Regions from separate parts of the Blastococcus sp. SYSU DS0753 genome, predicted to be linked through region 3. Evidence: predicted binding sites of a transcription regulator. Region 3 holds the regulator's gene; each other region holds the start of a gene.
What was found. Region 3 encodes LexA, which represses DNA repair genes until DNA is damaged. Its sites were predicted from a motif close to TCGAACANNTGTTCGA; they were not measured.

Region 1 (7,213 bases), on a different contig from region 3:
CCAGCACGGCGGCGAGCTGGCCGGCGAAGAGATCCAGCTCTTCGTCGCTCACGGCGAGCCGGGACAGGTGTGCCAGGTGGGCCACCTCGTCACGGGTCAGTCGACCCTTCGGGGAGGGGGTGCTCATGCTGCGGCGGAACTCCACTTCGGCGGTGCCCGGCGGCCCGCTCTCGGCCCGGGGCGTGACCGGGCCACTCTACGTGGGGCCCTCCGGACGCCGGTCAGCGTGAGAGGCTCCTCCCGATCGCGATCGACGGAGATCGAACGAGGCCCCCCTCCTCCCCACCGCTCGCAGGCTCGCGGCGGGCCCCGGAAGGGGGCCATGGGGCCCATGACCCGGAGGAACCGTGTCCTATCTCCTGCGCCTGGTGCTGCCCGACCGCCCGGGCATCCTCGGTGCGGTGGCGACCGCACTGGGCACCGCAGGCATCGACATCGTCTCGGTGGACGTGCTCGAGCGGGGCAACGGGATCGCGGTCGACGACGTCGTCGTGGACCTGCCGGGCGACCGGCTGCCCGACAGCCTCATCACGGTGGCGCAGGCGGTCGACGGCGTGCGGGTGGAGTCGCTGCGCCCCTTCGCCGGCCCGCTGGACACCCACCGCGAACTGGACCTGCTGGATGCGCTCGCCCGCGGCGATCGCCCGCCGACCGAGCTGCTGACCGCGTCGTTGCCGCGGGTCTTCCACAGCGGCTGGGCGGTGATCCTCGACGACTCGGGGCAACCGGCCCCGCTGACCGAGGGCGCGGTGCTCGCGGCCTCGGACGCGGCGCCGGCCTTTCCCGGCCTCACCTTGCCGTGGCTGCCGCTGAGCGGCCCGCGGCTGCTGCCCAGCGACGACCCCTGGCTGCCGGAGCGGTGGCAGGAGATGGCCATCGAGATGATGGCCGTGCCCTACGGCGCCGGCCGGGCCATCGTGCTCGGCCGCTCCGGCGGCCCGGCATTCCGCCGGTCGGAGCTCCTCCGCCTGGCCCACTTCACCGGGATCGCGACGACGGTCGCCCACCTGCCGCCGCCCTGACCGGCATTCGGCGACCGCCACCAGCGGCCGGCACCCCGCTCGGGCGCCACCAGGACCGCTCGCCGCTCAACCGGAGGAACCCACGGCTCCCCACGCGGGCAGCAAGCGCCGGGCCTCCGCATCGGTGGGCTCGTTGAGGTGGAGATGGTTGCCGAACGGGTCGGCAAGGGTCAGCACGCGAGCTCCCCACGGCGCCTCCTCGATCTCGGGCACCCAGACCGCCGGGCCCCATACCGGCACCTCCGCCCGGCGGGCGTTCAGCTCCTCCCGGAGGGAGTCCAACCCCGCGATCCAGACCAGCACCGTGGCTCCGGCGCCGGGCGTGTAGGCGACCTCGGTCAGGTGCAACGTGGTGGACGCCTGGGTGACCTGCCCGTAGAAGGGCGTCCCCTCTCCGCCCGACGGGCCCCCGAAATCCAGGCGGAACCCGAGGAAGTCGACGTAGAACTGCAACGCGACGTCGACGGAGAAGATTCGCAACACCGGGATGGTGGTGCCCGACCCACCCCACGGCACCCGCACCGGGGACGGCGCGAGCCTGGCGTTGAGGGTGTTCCAGTCCGCCGCGCCCAACTGGCGCGCCACCAGCTCCAGGCACTGGCCGTGCGTCAGCTCGAGCCCCTGCCGCTCGCGCAGCGCGGCGCGGAGCCGCCTGGCCATCTGCTTGGCGGACCGGCTGTCCGGATCGCGCCTCGACTCGGCGTCCGACATGGATCCTCCGATCGGCGAACCCGTCGATGCACGCCAGTGCTCGCGTTGCTGACTGGTTCGCCGTGGTGGACCGGTGGACAGGTCAGTGAAGTCACGATGCGTTCACCACACCCCCGGGGGCGCGAGCGGCCGGCCGCATCAGCCGAGCAGGAACCTAGGCAGCCGCAGCAGGTCGGTCAACCCCCTTCCGGACGCCTCGAGGCCTGGTCGCTGAGCCCCTGACCTGCGCCTTCTTCGTGCTTCGCTTGCACCGACGTTCCTTCGAACACATGATCGAAGGCATGACCGGGACGACGTCAGGGACGACGCTCCCTCCGTCCGCGTCGGGTCGTCCGGCATCGGGCGCCTCCGCTGCCTCGGCGCCCGCCGCCGGCTGGGCCACCGGTCCGCTGGGTGCTGTGCAGGCGGCGGACCGGGAGATCGCCCGGCAGACCGCGCTGCGCGCCCGGGCGGTCGCCGAGTTCGCCGCCACCCGTCCCGCCTCGGCCGATCGCCCGGCGGGCCAGCCGGGGGCCATGAGCGAGGAGCGCCGCGCCGCCCGGCCGGAGGTGCTGGCCGACGTCAGCGAGTGGGCAGCGCAGGAGCTGGTGGTGGCCCTGTCGATCTCCACCCAGGCGGCCGAGCAGCTGCTGACGCGATCGCTGACGCTGGTGCACCGTCTCCCGGGAACGCTGGCCGCACTGGAACGCGGAGATCTCCACCCGGGACACCTCTGGCCGATGCTCGAGCGGGTGGCGCCGATCGCCGACGCGGCGAAGCGGGCCGCCGTCGAACGGGAGCTGCTCCGGTGGATGTCCGGCCGGGTGACCACACCTGCGCAGCTCGGCGCCAAGGCGCGCCGGCTCGGCCTGGCCCGTGACGCACGCGACGAAGCCGCCCGGCTGGCTGCGGCCCTCCGCGAGCGAGGCGTCTCCGTCCGGCCCGATCGCCGCGAGGGCATGGCGGTCCTCGGCGCGCTGCTCACGGTGCCCGAAGCGCAGGCGCTGCTGGATGCGCTGGGGCGCTACGCCGACAATCTGGACGACCCGGACGACCGCAGGACGCGCGGCCAGAAGATGGCCGACTGCCTGCTCGACCTGGTGCTCCGGCCGGAGCAGAACGAACTGCCCGCCGTGCAGGCGCAGCTGACCGTGGTCGCGGGGGTGCGAACCCTGCTCGGCGGCGACCAGCCGGGTGAGATCGGCGGTGAACCCGTACCGGCCGAGGTCGTCCGCGCGCTCGCCCGCGCCCTGGGCCTGCTGCCCGGGCCGGCGCCGGATCCCTGCGAGGAGGGCGCCACGACGGCCGCGGACGGCCACTCGCCGACAGGAGATGGCCGGGCCGACAGCCGGCCGGAGGACGCCCACGGCACCGACTCCTCGCCCGACGACGTCTGCCCCACCGATGCCTGGCCGCTGCACACCCGGGCCACGGAGTGGCGGGAGGCCGACGAGCGGTGGTGGGCGGAGGTCGAGGCCCGCGCTCTCCGGGGCGAATGGGGCGGCGCGGACTACACCCCGGAGGACGAGCTCCTCCGGCGGTGGGCCGAGGAGGCCCGCTTCGAGGCCTGGCTCGAAGCAGCCGGGGCGTTCTCCGAGCCGGCGCCGGACCCCGAAGCGGAAGGATCCCCCGATCCCGGGCTGGAACCGCAACACGGCCCCGGCCCTGACCCGGAACCCGACCCCGGGCCCGGCACCGAGGTGGAACCAGGGACAGACGACGGCGACAGCTCCTCTCACTGGGCCAACGCGCACGGGTCGCTGCAGGCCGCCGCAGACGCCCTGCTCGGCCTGGACCGGGCGATCGGTCGCGCCCGGAGGATGGTGGCCGACGCCCAGCGCGCCGACCGCCAGGACGAGAGCGCGTGGCTGCGCAGCGCCGCCGGCCGGGTCACTCGTGCGCCGAGCGATCTCGACGCCTGCGCCGACGCCGGGGAGTCCCGCCGGGCAGCCCTCGCCGCGCTGCTCGATGCGAGCAGCGGCGGGACGCTGGTCGACCGACCGCGGATCGCGGTGGTCGACGAACTCACCGGCGCGCTGCTCGCGCTCACCGACAGCCGCGAACTCCGCCGCCTGGCCCACTGCGGCGACGCCGCCTGCCGCCGCGCGCCGACCCGGTGCACGCACGACCTCACCGGCCGTCCGGGGCTCGACCCGCCCGGCCCGACCGACGGGTATCGACCCGGGGCCGCGCTCGACCGGTACATCCGCGCCCGCGACCGCCGCTGCCGCTTCCCGAGCTGCCGCCGGCGCGTCCCGCTGGGCGGGGAGCTCGACCACGACCGCCCCTACCCCGAGGGGCCGACGAGTGCGGAGAACCTCACCGGCTTCTGCACCCGCCACCACCGGGGCAAGCACCAGGCGCCCGGCTGGGCCTACGACCTCGCGCCCGACGGCACGCTCACCGTCACCACACCGACCGGCATGGTGGCGAGCACGACTCCCCCGCCCTACTGACCCAGGTGATCGTTGGCGCACCCGGCCGCGGGGCTACTCGCTGCCGTCGCCGATCGACGCGACCTCGCGGGCGGCGTCCGGCCCCTGCTCCAGCAGCACCCGGAAGCCGTCGTCGTCCAGGATCGGTGCCTTCACCTGCACCGCCTTGTCGTACTTGCTGCCCGGGTCGGCGCCCACGACGACGAAGCCGGTCTTCTTCGACACCGAACCGGTCACCTTGCCGCCCCGCTCCTGGATCGCCGCGATCGCCTGGTCGCGGCTGAAGTCGCGCAGCGACCCGGTGACGACCACGGTGACGCCGGTCAGCGGTCCCGGGGGTGCGTCCTCGGCCGCGTCGGCCATGCGCACCCCGGCCTGCCGCCACTTCTCCACGACGTCGCGGTGCCAGTCGACGGCGAACCAGTCGCGCACCGACCTCGCGATCGTCGGACCTACGCCGTCCGCGGCGGCCAGCTCATCCTCCGTGGCGGCGATGATCCGGTCCATCGACCGGAAGTCGCGGGCCAGCGCCTGCGCGGCGGTGGGCCCCACGTGCCGGATCGACAGCGCGACGAGCACCCGCCACAGCGGCACGTCCTTGCGGACCTGCAGGTTGGTCAGCAGCTTGGCGCCGTTGGCCGACAGGGTGCCGTTCTTCCGCGTGAAGAACGGCGAGCGCTGCAGCTGCTCCTCGTCGAGGAAGAACAGATCGCCCTCGTCGGTGAGCAGCCGGCTCTGCAGCAGTGCGACCGCCGCCTCGTAGCCGAGGTTCTCGATGTCGAAGGCGCCACGCCCCGCCACGTGGAAGACCCGTTCCCGCAGCTGCGCCGGGCAGGACCGGGCGTTGGGGCAGCGGATGTCGGCGTCCCCCTCCTTCTCCGGCCGCAGCTCCGTGCCGCACTCGGGGCAGTGGGTCGGCATGACGAACTCGCGCTCGTCGCCGGTCCGGGCCGCGACGACCGGGCCCAGCACCTCGGGGATCACGTCACCGGCCTTGCGGATGACGACCGTGTCGCCGATCAGCACGCCCTTGCGCTTCACCTCGCTGGCGTTGTGCAGGGTGGCCAGCTGCACCGTCGACCCGGCCACCTTCACCGGCTCCATGAAGGCGAACGGCGTCACCCGGCCGGTGCGCCCGACGTTGACCCGGATGTCCAGGAGCTTCGTCGTCGCCTCCTCCGGCGGGTACTTGAACGCGATCGCCCACCGCGGCGCCCGGGAGGTCGACCCCAGCCGACGCTGCAGCGCGACCTGGTCCACCTTCACCACGACACCGTCGATCTCGTGCTCCACCGCGTGGCGCTGCTCGCGGTAGCGCTCGATGTAGGCCCACACGCCCTCGAGATCGGGGACGACCTGGAAGCGGTCGCTCACCGGCAGCCCCAGCGCGCGCAGGCCCTCGTAGGCCGCCGACTGCCGCTCCGGCTCGAAGCCCGTGCGGGCGCCCAGCCCGTGGACGACCATCCGCAGCGGGCGGGACGCGGTGACCTTCGGGTCCTTCTGCCGCAGCGAGCCGGCCGCGGCGTTGCGCGGGTTGGCGAACGGCGGCTTGCCCTGCTCCACCATGGCGGCGTTCACGTCGGCGAACGCGGCGACGGGGAAGTAGATCTCGCCGCGGACCTCCAGCAACTCCGGGACGTCGTCGCCGGTGAGCTGCTGGGGGACGTCGTCCATCGTGCGCACGTTGGCGGTGACGTCCTCGCCGGTCACCCCGTCGCCCCGGGTGGCGGCCCGGACCAGGCGGCCCCGCTCGTAGACCAGGTCGACGGCCACCCCGTCGACCTTCAGCTCGCACAGGTAGCTGGCCTCCGCCGCGCCCTCCCGCTCGGCGCGCGCCGCCCAGGCCGACAGCTCGTCGCTGCTGAAGGCGTTGTCCAGGCTCTGCATGCGCTCCAGGTGCTGCACGGGGGCGAAGGTCGCGGTGAAGCCACCGTTGACCTTCTGGCTGGGCGAGTCCGGGGTGACCAGGGCCGGGTGCGCGGACTCGATCGCCTTCAGCTCGGCCATCAGCTCGTCGTACTGGCCGTCGCTGATCAGCGGCTCGTCGCGCACGTAGTACGCGAAGGCGTACCGGTCCAGCTCCTCGGAGAGGTCGCGGTGGCGCGTGCGGACGTCGTCGGGGACCTCGGTGAGGTCCTCCCGGTCGGCCACCGGGGTGACGGACGGTTCGACGAGGTCGGCGTCGGTGCTCACGGGCGAACGGTATCCGGCGGGTACGACGGTCAACCGGGGCTCACCCGCTCGTGGCGCGGTGCTCCCGGCGGCAGGTCCCTCGCGCTACCCGGGCAGCAGGTACTTCGCGGCCTCGCGCACCTGGCGCATCGCGGCGCGGGCGTAGGACGGCGTCGCCCCCGCGAGTCCACAGGCGGGGGTGAGCGTCACCGCCCCGGGCAGCCGTTCGGCGGCGAACCCCAGCTCGCTCCACCAGGCCTGCACCCGCGACGCCGTCGCCTTCGGAGCCGGCAGTGCGGTGTCGGTGCCCGGCACGACGCCCGGCAGCAGGTGCACCCCGGCGTCGACCGCCTCACCCACCGCGTCGAGGTCCTGGACCAGGCCCAGGTCGAACGAGAGTCCGGCCGCGCCGGCTGCACGGAACAGGGTGAGCGGCATGCGCGGCGCGCAGCAGTGCACCACCACGGGGCCGGGCAGCGCCCGCAGGACGGCGGCCAGCTCCTGCTCGACGACGTCGGCGGCGACCGCCGGCAGCTTCCCGAAACCGCTGATCGTCGGCAGCCCGCCCTGGAGCACCGCGGGAACCGACGGCTCGTCGAGCTGGACCACGATCCGCGCGCCGGGGAGCCGGTTCTGCACGGCCGCCACGTGCGCGGAGAGCCCCTCGGCCAGCGACTGACCCAGATCGCGCCGCGCCCCGGGATCGACCACCGCCCGGTCCCCCCGAGTGCGCTCCAGCCCCGCGGCGAGGGTCCACGGCCCGGTGGCCTGCACCTTGAACGGCCCCGTCCAGTCCTCGGCCACGTCGTGCAGCGCGTCGAGGTCCCGGGCGAGGAACTCCTCGGCCCGCTGCTGGTCCATCCCGGGCCGCGGCACCAGCCGCCAGCCCGAGGG
Region 2 (7,213 bases), on a different contig from region 3:
AGCGCGGTGAGGAACGCCGGGCGCTGGGGTGCGGGCACGCGCACCGTCGGCCGCAGCGAGCGCAGCGCTCCCGGTGCGCGGGGGGAGGTCTCGGGCAGCAGCGGCACCAGCGCGGCGGCGAGGAGCAGCACCCCGGTCAGGACGGCGAAGACCCAGCGCGTGGGCGAGGCGACGTACTCCACGACCAGGCCGGCGCCCACGGCCCCCAGCGACAGCCCGATGCCGGGCCCGGCGCTGTTGACCAGCGGGCCCAGCGGGCGGGCCGGGCGCTGGGTGTCGAGCAGCAGGGCGCCGAGGGTGCCGGTGAGCGCGCCCATCGACAGGCCCTGCAGCACCCGGGCGGTGAGCAGCCAGCCGACGCTGTCGGCGGTCAGGAAGACGGCCATGGAGACCGCCTGCAGCAGCAGCCCGCCGGCCACCACCGGCCGGCGGCCCACGTGGTCGGAGAGGCCACCCACCACGAGGAGGGCGGCCAGCAGGGCGAGGGCGTAGATGCCGAAGACCGTCGTGAGCATGCCGGGCCCGAAGCCGAACTGCTCCTGGTAGACGCGGTACAGCGGCGTGGGCACCCCCGAGGCCGCGAGGACGAGCAGCAGCAGGCCGGCGGTGGTCCAGAACGCGGGGGCTCTGCTGAGCGTCGGGGGTGCCACGACGGTGGGAAAGGGCAACGATCGCGCGGGCATTCCCCGCCCCGGCGTGTCAGCCCGGGTAGCGGCGGGAGGTGTAGACCGCGCCGGAGGCGGTGACGCGGGTCTGCGAGGAGCCGATCAGCACCAGGCAGCGCATGTCCACGGTCGCGGGGTCCAGCGCGCCCAGGGTGGTGACCCGGAGGCTCTCCTCCGGCCCGCCGACGTCCCGCCCCACGACCACCACGGTCTCCGGCGGGCGCACCTCCAGCAGCACCCGCAGCGCTTCGCCGAGCTGGTGCGGGCGGTGCTTCGAGCGCGGGTTGTAGAGGGCGATGACCAGGTCGGCGGCGGCGGCGTGGCGCAGCCGATCGGTGATCACCTCCCAGGGCTTGAGGACGTCGGAGAGCGACAGCACGCAGAAGTCGTGCCCCAGCGGGGCCCCCACCCGGGAGGCGACCGCCTGGGCGGCGGTGAGGCCGGGGACGACCCGCACCGGGACACCGGCGAACTCGGGGCGCTCGGCCACCTCGAGCACGGCGGCGGCCATGGCGAAGACGCCCGGGTCTCCACTGGAGACGACCGCGACCCGCCGCCCCTCCCGGGCCAGCGTCAGCGCGTGCGCGGCACGGTCGGCCTCGACGCGGTTGTCGCTGGGGTGCCGGGTCTGGCGCGGGTTGGCCGCGACCCGGTCGAGGTAGGGGCCGTAGCCGACGAGGTCGTCGGCGGCGGCGAGCGCCTCGGCGGCCTCCGGGGTCGTCCAGCTCCGCGCGCCCGGACCGAGGCCGACGACGACGACCTCTCCGTGCGTGGCCGCCTCGCCGGAGGGCTGGGCCGGCTCCGTGACCTGCGGCGTGAGCGGGCTGGGCAGCAGGGCGAGGGAGAAGTACGGGACGCTCGCCGGGTCGACCTCGGCGAGCGGCAGGCACCGCTGCCGGTCGGTGGTGGCCCGCTCGACGTAGAGCGCCCGGTCGAGCACGCCGGCCCGCTCGAACGCCTCCCGCACCTGCGGGAAGGTGCGGCCGAGCTTCATCACCGCCGCCGAGTCGGTGCCGGCCAGCCGGGCGGCGAGCTCGTCGGCCGGCAGCGTGCCGGGGAGCACCGTGAGCACCTCGTCGCGCTCCACCAGGGGCCGGCCGACCGCGGCGGCCGCGCCGCTCACGCTGGTCACCCCGGGGACGACCTCGGTCGGGTAGCGGTGCGCCAGCCGCTTGTGCATGTGCATGTAGGAGCCGTAGAAGAGCGGGTCGCCCTCGGCGAGGACGACGACGTCGCGGCCGGCGTCCAGGTGGGCGGCCAGCCGCGCAGCGGCGGCCTCGTAGAACTCGTCGATCGCGCCCTGGTAGCCGCCCGGGTGGTCGGTGGTCTCGGTGGTGACCGGGTAGACCAGCAGCTCCTCGATCTGCCCTTCGCGCAGGTAGGGCTCGGCCAGGCCGCGGGCCACCGACCGGCCGTGCCGCGCGGCGTGGAAGGCGACGACGTCGGCGGCGCCGATCAGCCGGGCGGCCTTGACCGTGACGAGCTCGGGGTCGCCGGGGCCCAGCCCCACCCCGTAGAGCCGGCCGGTCGTCTGTCCGCTCATTCGACGGTGCTCGCGATCGCGTTGATGGCGGCCGCGGTGATCGCGCTGCCGCCGCGCCGGCCCCGGACCACCAGGAACTCCAGGTCGGACTCCGCCAGGGCGTCCTTGGACTCGGCGGCGCCGATGAACCCGACAGGGATGCCGAGCACGGCGGCGGGGCGCGGGGCACCGGCGGCCACCATCTCGAGCAGATGGAACAGCGCGGTGGGGGCGTTGCCGATCGCGACGACCGCGCCGTCGAGCCGGTCGCGCCACAGCTCCAGCGCCGCGGCGGTGCGGGTGGTGCCCAGCTCGGCGGCGAGCCCGGGGGTCCGCGGGTCGTTCAGGGTGCAGATGACGTCGTTGTCCTTCGGCAGCCGCCGCCGGGTGATGCCGCTGGCCACCATCTGCGCGTCGCAGAGCACCGGTGCGCCGGCGTTCAGCGCCTCGCGGGCGCGCTGCACGACGTCGGGGGAGTGGGCGATGTCGTCGACGAGGTCCACCTGCCCGCAGGCGTGGATCATCCGCACCGCCACCTGGGCGACGTCGGCGGGCAGGTTCGCGAGGTTCGCCTCGGCGCGGATGGTGGCGAACGAGCGCCGGTAGATCTCGGCGCCGTCCTTCTCGTAGTCGTACATCGGGCAGGAGGCTACGTCCCGCGCTCGGGCCACCTGCTCCGGGGAACGGCGGGCGGTCCCAGCCCACCGCTGTGCTGCGTGCTTGAGCAGGCCGACGAACCCCTCCCAGGACCCGGGGAGGGTTCGTCGTGCGTCGGTGGCTCAGCCGGTGCGCGAGTGTTCGGGTTGGCCGGTGATGCGGGGGACGATCAGGATCTCGGTGCCGTCGGGCCGGTAGGTGTGCCATCGGCCGGCGGTATCTCGTTCGATGCGGAATCCGTGGTGGACCTTGGTGTGGTGGCGTTCGCACAACAGCCCGGAGTTCTCCAGCGAGGTCTCTCCGCCGTCGGCCCAGTGCACGAGGTGGTGGACGTCGCACCAGTGGGCGGGGGCGTCGCAGCCGGCGAACACGCATCCCCGGTCGCGGTACTCGACCGCGCGGCGCAGGGCCGGCGGGACGACCCGGTGCCGGCGGCCCAGGTCCAGGAGCTCGCCGTCGGGGCCGATGACGATGCGGGAGACGTTGCCGTCACAGGCCAGCCAGCGGGCGCGGGCGGCGGAGATGGTGGCGCCGAGCCCGGTGGTGGCCGCGCCCGGTCCGGTGGCGGGGTCGACCAGGTCGGTGAGGTCGATCCGGACGATGACGTGCGGCTTCACGGTGCGCAGGACCGGCAGGGCGCCGGAGGCGAGCTGGTTGTCGGCCAGCTGGACCAGGGCGTCGGCGGACTGCTGGGCGCGGGTGCGGCTGTCCCCGGCGGGGCGGGAGGCCTGCACGATCGACTCGACCGCGGCCTGGAACTTCTCCCCGCCGACGGCGTCGAGCTCGCCGCGGAACCCGACGCGGCCATCGGCGTGGGTGACGAACACCAGTGACCGGCCCTCGGTGGGATCGGGCTCGGGGCCGTCGGGGTCGAGCCGGGCCAGGTAGTGGTCCACGACCTGGCGGAGTTCGGCGTGCAGGCGACTCGCGGCGACCTCGGCCAGGGTTGCGTCGACCCCGGCGAGGTCCACGTCGTGCGCCTGCGCGGCGGCCACGTTCACCGGTGCGGCGACCGGGGCGATCACCGCGACCGCTTCCGCCGTGATCGCACCCGCGGCGAACGCGGCTCGCACCGCCGGTAGCTCGGGCAGCGCCCGCCCGGAGCGCACCACCCGGGACGCCGCGGCCGACGACAGCCGGGCATGTCCGCGCAGCCAGGAGGCCATCGTCCGCTGCCCGTCGTGCTCGGCGGCGGAGGTGACCCCGCACTCCCGCACGGTGCGGGTGACTTCCGCGGCGAGCCGGTTCTGCGCCACCAGCAGCGGCCGCAGCCGGTCGAGCAGCTGCGGGCCGAACCGGCCGGCCAGGTCCTCGGCCGCCAGGTCGTCCAGCGCGGCCGTCAACCGGTCCAGCGCATCACCCGCAGCGGTCGAACGCATGTACGAATACATGCCGGGCGGACCGGCCTCGGCAACCCGAAAGTGCAGGTCAGAAGCCTGTCCACAGATTTCAGCACAGCGTGGACAGCGGTCGGTCGTGGTGCTCGGGAGTTCACTGCGGCGGGTGCCCGCTCTCGCATGGCCCGACCCGCCACGTGCGTCCTCCGGCCCGGCTCCGGGCTAGCGTCGCGCCGTGCCCGACTTTCCCCGCTCCGGAGCCGCCCGCCCAGCAGGTGGCCTTGCGCGCGATCGTCGAGTCAGTGCTGCGTGACCACGAGGGCACCGTGTCGTACCGGCACCACGACCGCTTCTGGCAGTCCGGGAACCGGCGGGAGGCCGTCTACGGCTGGGGCACGACGATCGAGCCCAGGACGGCAGGCGAGCCGATCGAGGTGTGGTTCGACGGGCTCGACGAGGACATCGCGGTCGACCAGGTCCGCGGCCGCTGGTGGCGACGCCGGCTGGTCCGGCACGAGTGGCGGGACCTCACCGACCTCGATGACGTCTTGGCCGACGTCGGCCGCGTGCTCCGCGCATTGCTGAGCGACTACCGGTAACAGGGCGCACGCCCCAGCCCCGGGTTCAGCATCGTGGGCTGCTGTCCGTCACCCCTGCCGGAGCGAGCCGGCCTCAGCCGGGGTGGCCGCTGCCCTCGACCCGGTAGCCGGTGCCGGTCGCGACCACGTCCACCACTGCGCCGCCGGGCCGGCCGCAGCGCCGCTCGCACCCGGCCCAGTGCTGCCGCGCCCCGTCCGCCGGGAGGGATCCGGTGATCACGGCAGCGGTCGCGTCCGACCGCACGTCGGCCAGGGACTTCGCGCACCCGGGCAGCCCCGCGCAAGCGGTCACGCGCGTCCACGGGCTCGTGGGGTCGAGCACCAGCCCGGCGTCGGCCAGCGACCTGGCCGCCGACCCGTCGGCCAGGTCGGGCGCGACGACCCCGCGCCACGGGGTCAGCTGCACCTCTGCCGCGACGTCGGCGAGCAGCGACACCTGGGCGGCGGTCAGCCGGCCCAGGGGGACCACCGCGGCGAGGGCCGTGCGGCCGTCGTCCTGCCGCACCGCACCGATCGGGCGGATCCGCGGCTGGGCCGGCACCTCGACCCGCTCCCCGGCCGGGGCGTCCAGCCGCGCCGCCACCCGTGCCGGCCCGTCGGCGAGTTCGGCCAGCCGCCAGGCCGTTCCGCCCTGGGCGGCGCGCTCGTCGAGGAATGCCCGGGTGGCCGCCAGCGCGAGGTCGACGGCGTCCGCCGGACCGGCGCGCAGGCCGGAGTCGGCGCCGGCGAGGGTCAGCGCGACGGCGTCGGGGGCGAGCGCGAACAGGCCGACGTCCCCGCCGAGGGCGGCGACGTCGCCCCGGCCGTCGTCGAACGTGGCCAGGAACCGTCCCGGCAGCGCGGCGAGCGACGGGTCGGCGCACAGCCCGGCGTCGAAGTCGCGCACCCAGGGCCGGGCGTCGAGCAGACCCCCGGTCCGCCCGCTCAACACGCTGCCCAACAGGTTGCGGGCCGTCTCGTGGCTGTCGCTGGGCAGCAGCCCGGCCGCCGCCAGCCGGCCGCCGAGCTCGCCGGCCGATCCGGGGCGCAGGCCCCGCAGCTGCACGTTGCCGCGGCTGGTGAGCTCCAGCGCGCCGTCCCCGAGCTCGACGGCGGCCGCGCCGAGGACGCGCAGCTGGTCGCCCACCAGCAGTCCACCGGGGACCCGCACCCGCGCGAGCTCGCCGTCGGCGGCGGAGTGGGTCTGCAGCGCGCCGGGGCAGGCGTCGGCCCGGTCCCGGAGGGGAGGCGTGGGCAGCCCGGCTGATGACATGGCGCCCGCGAGGCTACGTCCCGGGTCGGCCCGAGCCGTCGGCGGTCAGCTCCAGTCGATGCGCTCGGCCAGCGCGCGCAGCCGCGCCCCGGACGCCGGGTCCACCGACGCCGCCCAGGCCACCCGGCCCAGGACGTGGTCCCGGAACGTGGCGGGGTCGCGGCCGCGGAGCTGGGTGGTCCAGCCGCGGGTGGCGCAGTTGTGCAGCAGCGCGCGCAGCTCGTCCCGCTCGCGGCGGGGCAGCGCCGGGCGCTCGTTGACCACGACGCCCAGCACTGCCTGCCGGCGGGCCGAGCCGGTCGCGCGTGTCTTGGCGGCGTTCACCCGGAAGCCCTCCTCCCGGGCGATCCCACCCACCAGCTGGGCCAGCCGGCCGCGCCCCACCCGGGTGCCGCCGCTGAAGGTCAGGTCGTCGACGTAGCGGGTGTAGGTCGCGCCGAAAGTCGCCGCGAGCGCGGCCAGCCGGCGGTCCAGCCGGTAGCAGACCAGGTTCGCCAGGGCCGGGGACGTGGGCGCACCCGGCGGAAGATGCGGCACGGCGAGCCGCGTCCCCAGCCGCCGGTGCCGCTCCCGGGCCACGGGGTCCTCCGGCGGCGGGATGCGCCGCCACACCGCGGCGGGCACCACGGTGGTGACCAGGCCGGTCACCGCGTGCGCGACCGGCTCGGGGAGGCCGGCCTGGCCCAGCAGCAGCCCGTGCACCCGGGGCGCGGGGACGCTCGCGAAGAAGTGCTCCAGGTCCATCCGCAGGACGACGGCGGCGCCGGCGTGCGGGGCGGCCGCCGTCCGCACCGACCGGCCGGGCACGCAGCCGTGCGCGGCACCGTGCACCGGGACCGGGTCGAGCACGTGCCGCAGGAGCCGCCGCTGGATCTCCTTCAGCCGGGGCTTCGGTGCGGCGAGCAGCCGGACCCCGGTCGGCCGGTCCACCGCCCGCCAGCGGTAGTGGCGCAGGGGCTCGGGCGCCGTGCGCTCGACGGTGCGGGCGTCGGCGAACCAGGCCAGCTCGCCCTGGTCGAGGTCGAGCAGCCGGGCCAGGGCGCTCAGGTCGGGCAGCTCCACCGTGGGCAGCCGGGGCCGGACGACGGCGGTCGGCACCGGCTCCCAGTGCACCACCCGCGGCGGCACCTCGGCCGCCTGACCGCGCGCCCAGCCCCCCGTCGTGCGGAGGAAGGCGGCCA
Region 3 (7,213 bases):
GCCGGAGGGGTGGGTGGCGCCCCCCGGCCGCTGTCCTGGTCGGCGCCGGCACCCATCGGGTTGCGCGGCGGGCCGCCGATGCCCTCGGGGTCCCGGCCCGGGTCGTCCAGCTCGCTGTTCGAACCCAGCCGGCTCGATGCGCTCTCGCTCATCGGTTCCTCCTCCGTGCGTCGCGTTCGTCGCGCTGGCCCTACCCCTGCCGCCGGTCGGGATGCATCCGGGGCGTCGATGCGTTGTACCGGGCGATGACAACTCAGGTGCTTTCCATGCAGGACCGTGCCACGCTGGAGACGATGACGACCGCCCCCGACGCCCTGCCTCTCGACGAGCAGGCCGACCTCGACACCCGCTCCGCGCCCACCGGGCGGTGGGCCGAGGCCGACGACACCACCGGCTCCTACGCGCTCGAGGCGCGCGGCGCCCTGCGCCGGGTGGCCGGTCTCTCCACCGAGCTCGCCGACGTCACCGAGGTCGAGTACCGGCAGCTGCGACTCGAGCGCGTCGTGCTCGTCGGCGTCTGGACCGAGGGCACCCAGGCCGACGCCGACCGCTCGCTGGCCGAGCTGGCCGCCCTGGCCGAGACGGCGGGCTCGCAGGTGCTCGAGGCGGTCAGCCAGCGGCGCGACAAGCCCGACGCCGCCACCTACGTCGGCTCGGGCAAGGCCAACGAGATCCGCGACATCGTCGCCGCCACCGGCGCCGACACCGTGATCTGCGACGGTGAGCTCACCCCCGGCCAGCTCAACCAGCTGGAGAAGGTGCTCAAGGTCAAGGTCGTCGACCGGACGGCGCTGATCCTCGACATCTTCGCCCAGCACGCGACGAGCCGGGAGGGCAAGGCCCAGGTCGAGCTCGCCCAGATGCAGTACATGCTGCCGCGGCTGCGCGGTTGGGGTGAGTCGATGTCCCGGCAGGCCGGAGGCCGGGTCGCCGGCGGTGGCGGCATCGGTACCCGCGGACCGGGTGAGACGAAGATCGAGACCGACCGCCGGCGCATCCGCGCCCGGGTGAGCAAGCTGCGGCGGGAGATCGCCGGCATGGCGACCGCCCGCGCCACCCAGCGGGCGAGCCGGGGACGCAACGCCGTGCCGAGCGTGGCGATCGCCGGGTACACCAACGCGGGCAAGTCCAGCCTGCTCAACCAGCTCACCGGCGCCGGCGTGCTGGTGGAGAACGCGCTGTTCGCCACCCTCGACCCGACGGTGCGCCGGGCGCAGTCGCCGGACGGCCGGGAGTACACGCTCACCGACACCGTCGGCTTCGTGCGCCACCTGCCGCACCAGCTGGTGGACGCGTTCCGCTCCACGCTGGAGGAGGTCGCCGCGGCGGACCTGCTGCTGCACGTGGTCGACGGCTCCGACCCCGATCCGCTCGGCCAGATCGACGCCGTCCACGTCGTGCTGAGCGAGATCGACGCGGCGGCCGTGCCGGAGGTCATCGTCGTCAACAAGGTCGACGCGATGAGCGAGGAGGACATCCTCACCCTCCGCCAGGCCCTGCCGGGCGCGGTCTGGGTCTCGGCCCGCACCGGCGTCGGCATCGACGCCCTCCGCAAGCTGGTGGCCGAGCGGCTGCCGCACCCCGACGTCGAGGTCGACGTGCTCGTGCCCTACGAGCGCGGTGATCTCGTGGCCCGGGTGCACCGGGACGGCGAGGTGCTCGGCGAGCGGCACGAGGACGGCGGCACACGGCTCACCGCGCGGGTGGACGGCGCCCTCGCCGCGGTGCTCGAGGAGTTCGCGGTCCCGGTGGGCTGAGCTGGGGCGGTCGATCGGCTCGGATCACGATCCGGTCACGGGCCGGTACGGTGGCGGCGTGACCAGGGGCGCGGTGCGAGTGGCCGAGTCACCGCGCGCCGCCCCCGTGGTCCCGCCCGGCCGGCCGCCGTGGTGGCTGGTCGCCGTGGCGCTGCTGGTCGGCGTCCTCATCACCGCCGACCTGCTCCGCCACGGGCCGTCGGAGCGGATGGACCTCCGGGTGTCGGAGATCGTCAGCGACTGGGGCCTGCGGGACACGCCGGGCTACCCGGCGGTGTGGGTGGTCACGCAGCTCGGCGGGCGCGTGACCATCCTCGTCGTCCTCGCCGGCCTGGTCGGCTACCTGCTGTGGCGGCGCGGCACCTGGATGCCGGCCCTCCGCGTGCTGCTGGCGCTCGGGGTGCTGACCGCCGGGGTGTACGCGATCAAGCACGGGATCGGGCGGACGGCGCCGGCGTTCCCGGGCTCCTACTTCTTCCACGCCGACGGCGCCTCGTTCCCCTCCGGTCACGTCGCCAACGCAGTGCTCATGTGGGGGGTGGCCCGCTGGCAGGCGGTCGAGTACGGGCTCCCGCCGGCGGTACAGCGGACCTTCTGGTGGCTGAGCGTCGTCGGGCCGGTCGCCACTGGCGCGGCGATGGTGTCGCTGGACTTCCACTGGGTCACCGACGCGGTCGTGGGCGCCGCTGTCGGGATCGTCCTCCTGGGCGTGGTTCATGCACTGGACGCGATGGTTCTGTCACGCTTGGTACGTGCCCGAGCAGGCCAAGCGAGTTCCTAGCCGCGCCCGGCGGCGTCGGCTCGTCGTCGCGAGCGCCCTGACCGGCGCCCTGGCCGTGCTCGTCCCCGCGTCCGCGTCGGCGGAGGAGCCGGCGCCGGAGGTCCGGTGCGCCATCACGGACCCCCGACTCGCCGAGCTGTCCGGCCTGGTGGTGGTAGGAGAGCAGATGCTCGCCCTCAACGACGGCGGTGACCGGGTCGAAGTCCTCGGGCTCGATGCCGCCTGTGCGGTGGTCGACGTGCAGGCCGGGGCCGCGGACCCCTTCGACCCCGAAGACCTCGGCGTCGGCTCGGACGGGAGCGTCTGGATCGCCGACACCGGTGACAACGGCACGAGCCGTGCCACCGTCGCGCTGCATGTCCTCCGGCCCGACGGCGCGGCAGCGCTGCATCGGCTGACCTACCCCGACGGCGCGCACGACGCCGAGGCGCTGCTCCTGGCCCCGGACGGAACGCCGTACCTCGTGACCAAGGAAGTGCTCGGCTCCAGCGGGGTCTACCGGCCCGCCGCCGCGCTCGTCGACGGCGGCACTGTGCCAATGGAGCGGGTGGGCACGGTCAACGTCACCCTCACCGGAACCCCGGGTGGCCCCGTGGGTCGTGCGGGGCAGTTGCTGATCACCGGAGGTGCCGTTGCCGGCGACGGGAGCGCACTGGCGCTGCGCACCTACACGGACGCCTACGTGTGGCCGCTGTCCGGTTCGGACGTGCCCGGTGCGCTGGCCGGCGAACCGGTGCGGGTGGCGCTCCCCGAGTCGCCGCAGGGCGAGGCCGTCAGCTTCTCCGCCGACAACCGGGCGCTCGTGGTCGCGAGCGAGGGCCTGCCCAGCGCCGTCACCGTGGTTCCCCTGCCCGCCGCGAGCCCGACTCCCGCGGAGGACCCGCTGCCGTCCTTCGCGGAACTCACCCGCTCGGACCGCTCGCCGATCGCCTCGGCGCTGATCGCCGCCGTCGTCGCCACTCTCGTGATCTGGGTGGGCGGGAAACTGCGCCGCCGGACCTGACCCTCAGACCCGGCGCAGGACCGACACCACCCGCCCGAGGATCGTCGCCTCGTCTCCGGGAATCGGTTCGTAGGCCGGGTTGTGCGGCAGTAGCCACACGTGACCGTCCCGGCGCTTGTAGGTCTTCACCGTCGCCTCGCCGTCGATCATCGCCGCCACGATCTCCCCGTTCTCGGCGGTCGGCTGCTGGCGGACGACGACCCAGTCGCCGTCGCAGATGGCGGCCTCGACCATCGAGTCGCCGGCCACCTTGAGCATGAAGACGGTTCCCTCGCCGACCAGCTCGCGCGGCAGCGGGAAGACGTCCTCCACCGCCTGCTCGGCGAGCACCGGGCCACCGGCGGCGATCCGGCCCACGAGCGGGACATAGGCGGGCGCGGCGGCCTGCGCGCCGTCGCCGACCACGGGGGGTTCGACCGGTGCGGCGGTGGCCCGGCCGGCATCCCCGGGCAGTCGCACGTCCAGGGCGCGCGGCCGGTTGGGGTCGCGCCGCAGCCAGCCCTTCTTCTGCAGCACCGAGAGCTGGTGCGCGACCGAGGACGCCGAGGACAGCCCGACGGCCTCGCCGATCTCACGCACCGACGGGGGGTAGCCGCGCCGGTCGATGGAGTCGCGGATCACCTCGAGCACCCGCCGCTGCCGCTGGGTGAGCCCGTCCCCATCGGCCGCGCGGTCGGGAAAGGCCCGTACCGACGCCGAACCGTCCGCCGTCCCCGGGGCCACGCCCGCGGTGCCGCCCCGGTTGCCGGACGTCCTGCTCGAGTCCGCCACGTCTCCTCCTCGCCGGCTGCCCGCGCAGCTCTCGACCCTCGTCGTCGGAGGAACGGTAGCGCCGATCGGCGGCCACTTCAAACAGGTGTTCGAAACTTTCCCGTGTCGCTCCCCAAGTGTCGGTCCCATCCGGTAGACATCGGACAGGCGTTCGAATCGAACACACGTTCGGGTCCGGCGGGTGCCGGCCAGGAGGGCTGAACACATGACGAGCAGCACGGCACTGCGGGTCCGCGGCCAGGTGCCGGTCGACCCGGGGGAGCGGCGCGCCGGTCCGCCACCCGCCCGGCATCTCCGGGTGCTCCCGCCACCTCGCTCCTACGCGGAGATGTCCGAACTCCAGCCCGCGCCGGCTCGCGGCAGGACGAGCGGCCCGCGGGCGACGGTGGGGCGGTCGCCCGGCCGGGGGTGTCGGGGGCGGGTGGAGCAGCCGCCGCTCCGGTTGACGTCGCGCGGCCGTCGCGTGCTCGTGGTCCTCACCCTCCTCCTCGCCGCGGGCGTGATCGTCCTCGGCAGCGCCGTCCTCGGGGATGCGGGTGGCGGATTGGAGCTCATGGGGACGACCAATGTGATCGTCGAGCCGGGTGACACGCTCTGGTCCATCGCCGGCACGGTCGCCGACGGGCGCGATGTCCGCGACGTCGTCGTCGACATCCAGCGGCTGAACGGGCTCGGCTCCGCGGCCATCTCGCCTGGTCAGGTCCTCGTCCTGCCCTGACGGCCCCGCAGGGCTCGGTGCCTGCGCGCCAGGGCAAGGTGTTCACAACGCGGCTCGGCGACTTCGTCAACCCTCAGTACAGGCATGTTCACCGTGCGTGCTGGTCGGCCACCTACGGTACGTCCGTGTCCAGCGTCATGGAGAACCGCGCCGCCGTGTTCACCACTCGTCCCCAGGCCGTCGAGGTCCACCAGGCGGGTGCCTGGTGTGCGGGGGAGCTGTTGGGGTGGCGACACGACGACTCCGGCGCGTGCCAGATGTGGGTGCGGGTCGTCACCGGAGGCGAAGAGCAGGCGCTCTGGATCGACCTGGGGGATGTGCGGCTCCCGGAGTCGCCGGTCGTCGAGGTGTCCCCGGTGACGCAGGCGATGCCCGCCTCCCCGTCCGCGGCACCGCTCCGGGACGGTCCGTCGACCGATGTCGAGGCGACCGCCAGCCTGCCGCTGCTGCGCGACCGCTGTGAGCCGCGGACCGGTGCCCAGCGGCCGGGCGGTCGCCGGCGCGCGCCGGAGAGCGACCCCGTGCAGGCCGCGCCGGCGTCCTCGGTGCCGGTGCCTCCTCCGGGTCGGCACCGCGCTCCGGCCACCGAGTCCGGCCCGGTCGTGGGCCGGCACCGCGCCGCCGACACCGACCTCTTCCCGGCCGTCGTCGAGAGCGCGCCGGACGCGCAGTCCCCGACCCGTGAGGACCGACCGCGGGGCGGTGGCTGGTCGGTGCCCGCGGCCCGCTCCGCGAGCACGGTCGAGACCCGCTCCACGGCGAGCGGCTGGACCCCGCCGGCCGACGTCGACCAGGATCTCCTGACCCGCCCGATGCGGTTGAGTGACCAGATCCCGCACTCGCGGCGGCCCCGGGTGGGCGGCGCGGTCAGCGTCTGATCGTCGTTCGGCGGCCCTCGCCGCGTCGACCCCGTGGGGGTGCTCGGCGCCGCCGTCGCGTGCCCGCCGGGTCGCCCGTGGCCGGGTGCGGACCGCCCAGTTCGCCGATCGGTGTGCGGCCGGCGCGTGGTTCTGCGGGTCGGAACCGCGCATGAGCGCACAGCCTTGCCGGGGCGAGCGTCCCCGGGTCGTTCCTGCGGTGTGTCGCCGCGCTCGGCACCCTCTCCGGGGAGCGTCGGGCACGGAGTTCGGCGCGTCGTCGCGGCGTGTCCTGTGACAGCTGGGGACCGCTGTTCCGCCTGCGCACCGCAGTGTCGGGGCGGAACACGCCGACGGAACGATCACTTGCACATCTTGTGTGGCCCGTCCTAGGGTTCCCCTACATCTAGTAGTTACAGAGCTGTAAGCCCGTCCACAGGCTGGTCCTCAGGTTGTCCCCGGCGCATCCACCGGATGTCCCCAGGGGAGTGCACAGCCGGCCGGTGGCGGGCGCGGCGCGAAGGGAGGTGAACCACCGTGCGTTGCCCGTTCTGCCACAACGCCGACAGTCGGGTCATCGACTCGCGGGAGGCCGACGAGGGCGCCACCACCCGGCGTCGTCGCTCCTGTCCTGCGTGCGGGCGGCGGTTCACCACCGTCGAGGAGGCGGTGCTCGCCGTCGTCAAGCGCAACGGCGTCAGCGAGCCGTTCAACCGCAGCAAGGTGGTTGCCGGCGTCCGGCGGGCCTGCCAGGGCCGGCCGGTCGACGAGGGCCAGCTCAAGCTCCTCGCCCAGCAGGTGGAGGACGCCATCCGCGCCAGTGGCGCGGCGGAGGTGCCGAGCCACGAGGTCGGCCTGGCCATCCTCGGCCCGCTGCGCGAGCTGGACGAGGTGGCCTACCTCCGGTTCGCCAGCGTCTACCGCTCCTTCACCTCGGTGGCCGACTTCGAGCGGGAGATCGCCGAGCTGAAGGCCCGGCAGCCCGCCGCGCCGCCGGGGGAGACGGGCCCGCCCGAGCCCCGGCGACCCGTTCCGTCCGGCACCGGCGCCGGCACCTGAGAACTGTCGGTGCCACCCGATAGACAGCAGTTCGAGCAGTTACCGATCGCGGCTCTTCCCCAGCCCCCGATCCACCACCGCGCAGCACCACCGCGCAGCCCCGCGAAGCACCACGCGACACACGACCAGGGAGAGCTCCACACCATGACCGAGACCGACGACCGCGTGGCCGGCGCCCGCCCCCGCCGCAGCGCCAAGACTCCCAGCCGGGCCAAGGGCCTCAAGATCAAGCGCGTCTTCACCACCGCTGGTGTGCACCCGTACGAC
Region 4 (7,213 bases), on a different contig from region 3:
CACGCAGCGGAGGCGCGCGCGGCCCGCGACGCGGGGGACCGCGAGCTGGCGGAGAACGCGCTCGGGCACCAGCTGCGCGAGCTGCCGCCCGGCCTGCCGGGCGTCCCCGCGGCGCTGCGCGCGGACCTGGCGGGCACCCAGACGCGGGTCGCCCTGGCCCGCCGGTTCTACAACGACGCCGTGCGCGACACCCGCGAGCTGCGCGGCCGGCGCTTCCCCCGTTGGGCGGGCCTGCACCGCACGCGCCCGCTGCCGCGCTACTTCGACATCGACGACCGCCTGGGCGACGTGACCAAGGACGCCGACGTGGCCGGCCGCCTCGCCGGCTGACGCCCGTAGGGTGGGGGACCCCCGTTCTCGACCCCAAGGCGGAAACCTGTGACGACGCAGCCCGACCCGTCCGTCGCCCGGACCGGTACCGACCGCGTGAAGCGCGGCATGGCCGAGCAGCTCAAGGGCGGCGTCATCATGGACGTCGTCACGCCAGAGCAGGCCCGGATCGCCGAGGACGCCGGCGCCGTGGCGGTGATGGCGCTGGAGCGGGTGCCGGCCGACATCCGCGCCCAGGGCGGCATCGCGCGGATGAGCGACCCGGACATGGTCCAGGGGATCGTCGACGCCGTCTCCATCCCCGTGATGGCCAAGGCCCGCATCGGCCACTTCGTCGAGGCGCAGGTGCTGCAGTCCCTCGGTGTGGACTACATCGACGAGTCCGAGGTGCTCACCCCCGCGGACGAGGCGCACCACATCGACAAGCACGCGTTCACCGTGCCGTTCGTCTGCGGCGCCACCGACCTCGGCGAGGCGCTGCGGCGCATCTCCGAGGGCGCGGCGATGATCCGGTCCAAGGGCGAGGCCGGCACCGGCAACGTCGTGGAGGCCACCCGGCACATGCGGTCGATCCGGGCCGGCATCAAGGCGCTGGGCACCCTCGACGAGAGCGAGCTCTTCGTGGCCGCCAAGGAGCTGCGGGCGCCGTACGACCTGGTGGCCGAGGTGGCCCGGCTCGGCAAGCTGCCGGTGGTGCTGTTCACCGCCGGTGGCATCGCCACCCCGGCCGACGCGGCGATGATGATGCAGCTGGGCGCCGAGGGCGTGTTCGTCGGCTCGGGCATCTTCAAGTCCGGCGACCCGGCGCAGCGGGCGGCGGCCATCGTGCAGGCGACGACGTTCTCCGACGACCCCGACGTGATCGCCAAGGTCTCGCGCGGGCTGGGCGAGCCGATGGTCGGGATCGACGTCTCGACGCTGCCGGCGGCCGAGCGCTACGCCACCCGCGGGTGGTGACCGCCCCCGTCATCGGGGTGCTGGCGCTGCAGGGCGACGTCCGCGAGCACCTCGCGGTGCTGCGGGCCGAGGGGGCCGAGCCGCGGCCGGTGCGCCGGCCGGAGGAGCTGGCCGGCGTCGACGGGATCGTCGTCCCCGGCGGGGAGTCGACGACGATGGGGACCCTGGCCGGGCGGTTCGGTCTGCTCGAGCCGCTGCGCGCGGCGGTGCGCGCGGGGCTGCCCGCCTACGGGACCTGCGCGGGCATGATCCTGCTCGCCGACCGGCTGGTCGGCGCCCCGCCGGGGCAGCCGACCGTCGGCGGGCTGGACGTGACCGTCCGGCGGAACGCCTTCGGCCGGCAGGCCGACTCCTTCGAGACCCGGGTCGAGCTGGACGGGCTCGGCGGGGGCCCGCTGCACGCCGTCTTCATCCGCGCGCCGTGGGTGGAGGAGGCCGGCCCGGGGGTGCAGGTCCTCGGGCGGGTCGTGGGCGGTGCGGCCGACGGTAGGATCGTCGCGGTCCGCCAGGGCGACGTGGTGGCCACCAGCTTCCACCCCGAGCTGACCGGGGACCGCCGGGTGCACGCGCTGTTCGTCGACATCGTGCGCGCTCACCTGGCCGACGCAGAGAGGGGAGAGCCGTGAGCGGCCACTCCAAGTGGGCGACGACCAAGCACAAGAAGGCCGGGATCGACGCCAAGCGCGGCAAGCTCTTCGCCAAGCTGATCAAGAACATCGAGGTCGCCGCCCGCACGGGCGGCGGTGACCCCGCCGGCAACCCGACGCTCTTCGACGCCATCCAGAAGGCGAAGAAGAGCTCGGTGCCCAATGACAACATCGACCGTGCGGTCAAGCGCGGATCGGGCGCCGAGGCCGGTGGCGTCGACTACCAGGGCATCACCTACGAGGGCTACGCGGCCGGCGGTGTCGCGGTGCTCATCGAGTGCCTCACCGACAACAAGAACCGCTCGGCCATGGAGGTCCGCACCGCCATGACCCGCAACGGCGGGTCGATGGCCGACCCCGGCTCGGTCTCCTACCTCTTCTCCCGCAAGGGCGTGGTCGTGGTGCCGAAGTCCGGCGACGTCGACGAGGACAGCGTGCTGATGGCGGTGCTGGACGCCGGCGCCGAGGAGGTGCGCGACCTGGGCGACACGCTCGAGGTCATCTGCGAGCCCGGTGACCTGGTGGCCGTGCGCACCGCGCTGCAGGAGGCCGGTATCGAGTACGACTCGGCCGACGCCGGCTTCCTGCCCAGCGTCCAGGTGGAGCTCGACGAGGACGGGGCGACCAAGGTCTTCAAGCTCATCGACGCCCTCGAGGACCTCGACGACGTGCAGAACGTCTACGCCAACTACGAGGTGCCCGACGACGTCATGGAGAAGGTCACCGCCGACGCCTAGAAGGACCCCGGTGCCGATTCGTCAGATCACCTGGCGTGTTGACGGGGTCCGGTCGGGGGCTGCGGTTAGCCTCGGTCGAACACCAGTTCGGCTGACGGGAGCGTGACGATGCGGGTGCTCGGTATCGACCCGGGCCTCACCCGGTGCGGGTGGGGCGTGGTCGACGGGCGCCCGGGGGCGCGGCCGACGGCGGTCGGCGTCGGCGTGGTCCGCACCATGGCCGAGCTCGACCTCGAGCTGCGGCTGCTCGAGCTGCACACCGCCGTCACGGCGCTGTTGCGCGAGCACCGTCCCGACGTCGTGGCGATCGAGCGGGTGTTCACCCAGAACAACAAGGGCACGGCGACGGGCACGGCGCAGGCGGCGGGCGTCGCCGCGCTGGCCGCCGCCCAGGCCGACCGCCCGGTCGCCTGGCACACGCCCAGCGAGGTGAAGGCGGCGATCTCGGGCAACGGCCGCGCGGACAAGGAGCAGGTCACCCTCATGGTCACCCGGGTCCTGGGGCTCGCCACCGCCCCCAAGCCGGCCGACGCCGCCGACGCCCTGGCGCTGGCGGTCTGCCACGCGTGGCGCGGCCCGGCGCAGCAGCGGCTGCGGACCGCCGCGATCGCCGGCGGGATCGGCGCGCCGGTGCGGTCCACCGGCACGCTGCCCCGGTGGACGGGGGTGGCGGCCCGATGATCGCCAGCGTGCACGGCCGGGTGGCCGCGGTGGGGCCCGACGGCGCCGTCGTCGAGGTCGGCGGGATCGGCCTGGCGGTGCAGTGCACCCCGGGGACGATCGCCCGGCTGCAGGTGGGGGAGGCCGCCCGGCTGGCCACCAGCCTGGTCGTGCGTGAGGACTCGCTCACCCTCTACGGCTTCGCCGACGACGACGAGCGCCAGCTGTTCGAGCTGCTGCAGACGGCGAACGGCGTCGGGCCGCGGCTGGCCCAGGCGGTGCTGGCCATCCACCCGCCACGGGAGGTCCGCCGCGCCGTCTCGATGGCCGACGTCAAGGCGCTCATGCAGGTCCCCGGCATCGGCAAGAAGGGGGCCGAGCGGCTCATCCTCGAGCTGCGCGACCGCCTCGGCTCGACCAGCACCGACACCTCGCTGGACGCGCCGGCGCCCGCCGGGCTGCCGTCGGTCACGCCGGTGGCCCCGTGGCGGGACCAGCTCACCTCGGCCCTCGTCGGGCTGGGGTGGAGCGGCAAGGAGGCCGAGGGGGCGGTCGCCCAGCTGGCCCCGGTGGCCGACGAGCAGCTCGCGGCGACCGGGAGCGTGGAGGTCGCGGTGCTGCTGCGGCGGGCGCTCCAGCTGCTGGGTAGGTCGTGACCGCGCCGTTCGACCGGTCGCTGACCGGTGAGCTGGCCGCCGAGGCGGCGCCGGAGTGGTCGGTGTCGCCGCAGGCGGGGGACGAGGAGCGGGTCGTCGAGTCGGCGCTGCGCCCGCACTCGCTCGACGACTTCATCGGCCAGCCCAAGGTCGCCCGCCAGCTGGCCCTGGTGCTCGAGGGGGCGCGCCGCCGTGGCCGCACGCCCGACCACGTCCTGCTCTCCGGCCCGCCCGGGCTGGGGAAGACCAGCCTGGCGCTGATCATCGGCTCCGAGCTGGGCACCTCGGTGAAGATCACCAGCGGGCCGGCGATCGAGCGGTCCGGCGACCTCGCCGCGATGCTGTCGAACCTGGCCCCCGGCGACGTCCTCTTCATCGACGAGATCCACCGCATCGCCCGCCCCGCCGAGGAACTGCTCTACATGGCGATGGAGGACTTCCGGGTCGACGTCATCGTCGGCAAGGGCCCCGGGGCGACGGCGATCCCGCTGGAGATCAACCCGTTCACGCTGGTCGGCGCCACCACCCGCGCCGGGCTGCTCACCGGCCCGCTGCGGGACCGGTTCGGCTTCGTCGGCCAGATGGAGTTCTACGAGCCGGCCGACCTGCAGCGGGTGCTGGCCCGCAGCGCGGCGCTGCTCGGGGTGGAGCTGACCGACGAGGGGTCGGCGGAGATCGCGGGGCGCTCCCGCGGGACCCCGCGCATCGCCAACCGGCTGCTGCGCCGGGTGCGCGACTACGCCGAGGTGGAGGCCGACGGCCGGGTGACCCGCGAGGTCGCCGAGGCCGCGCTGGCCCTGTACGACGTCGACCACCTGGGCCTGGACCGGCTGGACCGGGAGGTGCTGGACGCGCTGGTCGGCAAGTTCGGTGGCGGGCCGGTCGGCGTCGCCACCCTGGCGGTCGCCGTCGGCGAGGAGCCGCACACGGTCGAGGAGGTGTGCGAGCCGTTCCTGGTGCGCGCCGGGCTGCTGGCCCGCACGCCGCGCGGGCGGGTCGCGACCGAGGCCGCCTGGGCGCACCTCGGCCGGCCGCTGCCGGCCGGCGGCGTCGCGCTCGGCCGGGTCACAGCAGACCCACAGGCACCGGGGTCGTCGTCAGAGACCCTGTTCGACGCCTAGACTCCCGGACGCTGGCGCGCAACTCGCAGGCCGGGCCGTGCGCGTCCCGCCTGGTCGCCGTGCGTACGGCAACCGATGCACCCGAGCGGTCCCGTCCCGGGCCACACCCACCGCGAGCAACCAGTCGCGGAAGAGAGGCACACCTGTCGTGGAGTACTTCCCGCTGATCATGCTGGCCCTGCTGGCCGTCGTGCTGTTCGTGCTGCCCGCGCGACAGCGCAAGAAGATGCAGGAGCAGCACGCGGCTCTGCTGGCCTCCCTGACCGTCGGCACCCCGGTCATGACGACCAGCGGGATGCACGGCACGGTGGCCGGGGTCGGTGAGACCACCATCGACCTCGAGATCGCGCCGGGTGTCGTGGCGACCTTCGCCCGCCAGGCGATCCTCGAGGTCCGCCGCCCGGCCGGGGCCGCGCCGTCCGACGAGGACCCCGCGCGCCCGGCCGACGGCACCGTCTGACCCGGGGGACCTCCGTGGCCAACCGCACCCTCCCCGCGGGGCGCTACTTCGGCGCGTTCGTGCTGATCGTCGCCCTGCTCTACGGGCTGGTCTTCTTCACCGGGGACACCCGGACGCCGCAGCTCGGCCTCGACCTGCGCGGCGGCACGACGGTGACCCTGACCGCTCGCACCCCCGACGGCCAAGCGCCGGCCCAGGAGGACCTGGAGCTGGCCCGCCGGATCATCGAGCAGCGGGTGAACGGCCTCGGCGTCGCCGAGGCCTCGGTGGTCACCGAGGGCGACTCCAACATCATCATCTCGGTGCCCGGGGACGACGGCGAACAGGCCCGGGAGCTCGGTGCCACGGCGCAGCTGCGCTTCCGGCCCGTGTTGGAGGTGGCCCCCGCCGGCCCCGCCGAGGAGGAGCCCGGCACCGACGCCGAGGCGATCGAGGGGGAGACGGCCGACGGGAGCGCCGCGGAGGACACCGGCGACGCGGCGGAGGACCCGGCGACCGGCGACGGCGCCGTCGCCGACCCCACGCTGCCCGACCCGGACGCCCCCGCCGTCACGCAGGAGGAGGCCGCCGCCGAGTTCGCGACGCTGACCTGCGACGCGGAGGAGCTGCTGGGCGAGGTGACCCGGCCCGAGGACTTCGTGGCCGCGTGCAGCCAGGACGGCACCGTCAAGTACCTGCTCGGCCCCACGATCATCGAGGGCACCGAGATCGACGACGCCAACGCCGCCACCCACCCGACCGACGGCAGCTGGATCGTCCTGCTCGACTTCCGGTCCGGCGGGCGGGAGACGTGGGCCAACTACACCGCGGCCAACGTGGGGTCGAACGTGGCCTTCACCCTGGACGGCCGGGTCGTCTCCGCACCCACCATCCAGGGCGCCATCAACGGCCAGACCACGATCCAGGGCAGCTTCGACCAGGAGTCGGCCACCGAGCTGGCCAACCAGCTCCGGTACGGCGCCCTGCCGCTGACCTTCACCCAGGCCACCGCCCAGTCGATCTCCACCGAGCTCGGCGAGGAGCAGCTGGAGGCAGGCCTCATCGCGGGCGCCCTCGGCATCGCGCTGGTCTTCGTGTACGCGCTGGTCTACTACCGCCTGCTCGGCCTCGTGATGATCGCCAGCCTGATCCTCTCGGCGGTGGTGGTCTACGCCTGCCTGATCCTGCTGGGGCGGGAGATCGGCTTCACCCTCAGCCTCGCCGGCATCGCCGGGTTCATCGTCTCGATCGGCATCACCGCCGACTCCTTCGTCGTGTACTTCGAGCGGCTCAAGGACGAGATCCGGGAGGGCCGGTCGCTGCGGTCGGCGGTTCCCCGGGCCTGGGTCCGGGCGCGGCGCACCATCCTGTCCGCGGACGCGGTCAGCTTCCTGGCCGCGGCGATCCTGTACCTGCTCGCCATCGGCGACGTGAAGGGCTTCGCCTTCACCCTCGGCATGTCGACGGTGCTCGACCTCGTCGTCGTCTTCCTCTTCACCCACCCGCTCATGGCCGTGCTCTCCCGGTTCAAGAACTTCGGCAAGAACCGGTTCTCGGGCCTCGGCCGGGTGGAGCACACCCGTCGCACGGGCCCCGCCGCACCGGCGCGGGAACTCGTCGGTGCCACCGCCGCGGTCGGCGGCCGGCAGGACAGGAGCACCTCATG

Region 1: a site for LexA is predicted at 1,995-2,010, ahead of ACI799_RS15610 (DUF222 domain-containing protein). Genes of this name have one in related genera too.
Region 2: a site for LexA is predicted at 4,214-4,229, ahead of ACI799_RS00105 (DUF222 domain-containing protein). Genes of this name have one in related genera too.
Region 4: a site for LexA is predicted at 2,747-2,762, ahead of ruvC (crossover junction endodeoxyribonuclease RuvC). Genes of this name have one in related genera too.

What each region holds. Positions count from the first base shown of each region.
Region 1 is NZ_JBJHAT010000022.1:24,494-31,706, forward strand. It holds gene gatC (Asp-tRNA(Asn)/Glu-tRNA(Gln) amidotransferase subunit GatC) at 1-127, opposite strand, end outside; gene ACI799_RS15600 (ACT domain-containing protein) at 348-1,022, shown strand; gene ACI799_RS15605 (glyoxalase superfamily protein) at 1,089-1,733, opposite strand; gene ACI799_RS15610 (DUF222 domain-containing protein) at 2,132-4,168, shown strand; gene ligA (NAD-dependent DNA ligase LigA) at 4,202-6,340, opposite strand; gene ACI799_RS15620 (methionine synthase) at 6,425-7,213, opposite strand, start outside.
Region 2 is NZ_JBJHAT010000001.1:17,359-24,571, forward strand. It holds gene ACI799_RS00090 (MFS transporter) at 1-650, opposite strand, end outside; gene ACI799_RS00095 (precorrin-2 C(20)-methyltransferase) at 700-2,208, opposite strand; gene ACI799_RS00100 (precorrin-8X methylmutase) at 2,205-2,825, opposite strand; gene ACI799_RS00105 (DUF222 domain-containing protein) at 2,967-4,196, opposite strand; gene ACI799_RS00110 (hypothetical protein) at 4,463-4,780, shown strand; gene ACI799_RS00115 (precorrin-3B synthase) at 4,854-6,032, opposite strand; gene ACI799_RS00120 (reverse transcriptase family protein) at 6,078-7,213, opposite strand, start outside.
Region 3 is NZ_JBJHAT010000002.1:258,376-265,588, reverse strand. It holds gene ACI799_RS03225 (hypothetical protein) at 1-152, opposite strand, end outside; gene hflX (GTPase HflX) at 267-1,757, shown strand; gene ACI799_RS03215 (phosphatase PAP2 family protein) at 1,816-2,538, shown strand; gene ACI799_RS03210 (hypothetical protein) at 2,510-3,541, shown strand; gene lexA (transcriptional repressor LexA) at 3,545-4,312, opposite strand; gene ACI799_RS03200 (LysM peptidoglycan-binding domain-containing protein) at 4,734-5,030, shown strand; gene ACI799_RS03195 (hypothetical protein) at 5,156-5,908, shown strand; gene nrdR (transcriptional regulator NrdR) at 6,425-6,946, shown strand; gene ACI799_RS03185 (vitamin B12-dependent ribonucleotide reductase) at 7,091-7,213, shown strand, end outside.
Region 4 is NZ_JBJHAT010000012.1:56,767-63,979, reverse strand. It holds gene ACI799_RS11450 (hypothetical protein) at 1-330, shown strand, start outside; gene pdxS (pyridoxal 5'-phosphate synthase lyase subunit PdxS) at 379-1,287, shown strand; gene pdxT (pyridoxal 5'-phosphate synthase glutaminase subunit PdxT) at 1,284-1,913, shown strand; gene ACI799_RS11435 (YebC/PmpR family DNA-binding transcriptional regulator) at 1,910-2,671, shown strand; gene ruvC (crossover junction endodeoxyribonuclease RuvC) at 2,780-3,352, shown strand; gene ruvA (Holliday junction branch migration protein RuvA) at 3,349-3,987, shown strand; gene ruvB (Holliday junction branch migration DNA helicase RuvB) at 3,984-5,108, shown strand; gene yajC (preprotein translocase subunit YajC) at 5,257-5,568, shown strand; gene secD (protein translocase subunit SecD) at 5,583-7,213, shown strand, end outside; gene secF (protein translocase subunit SecF) at 7,211-7,213, shown strand, end outside.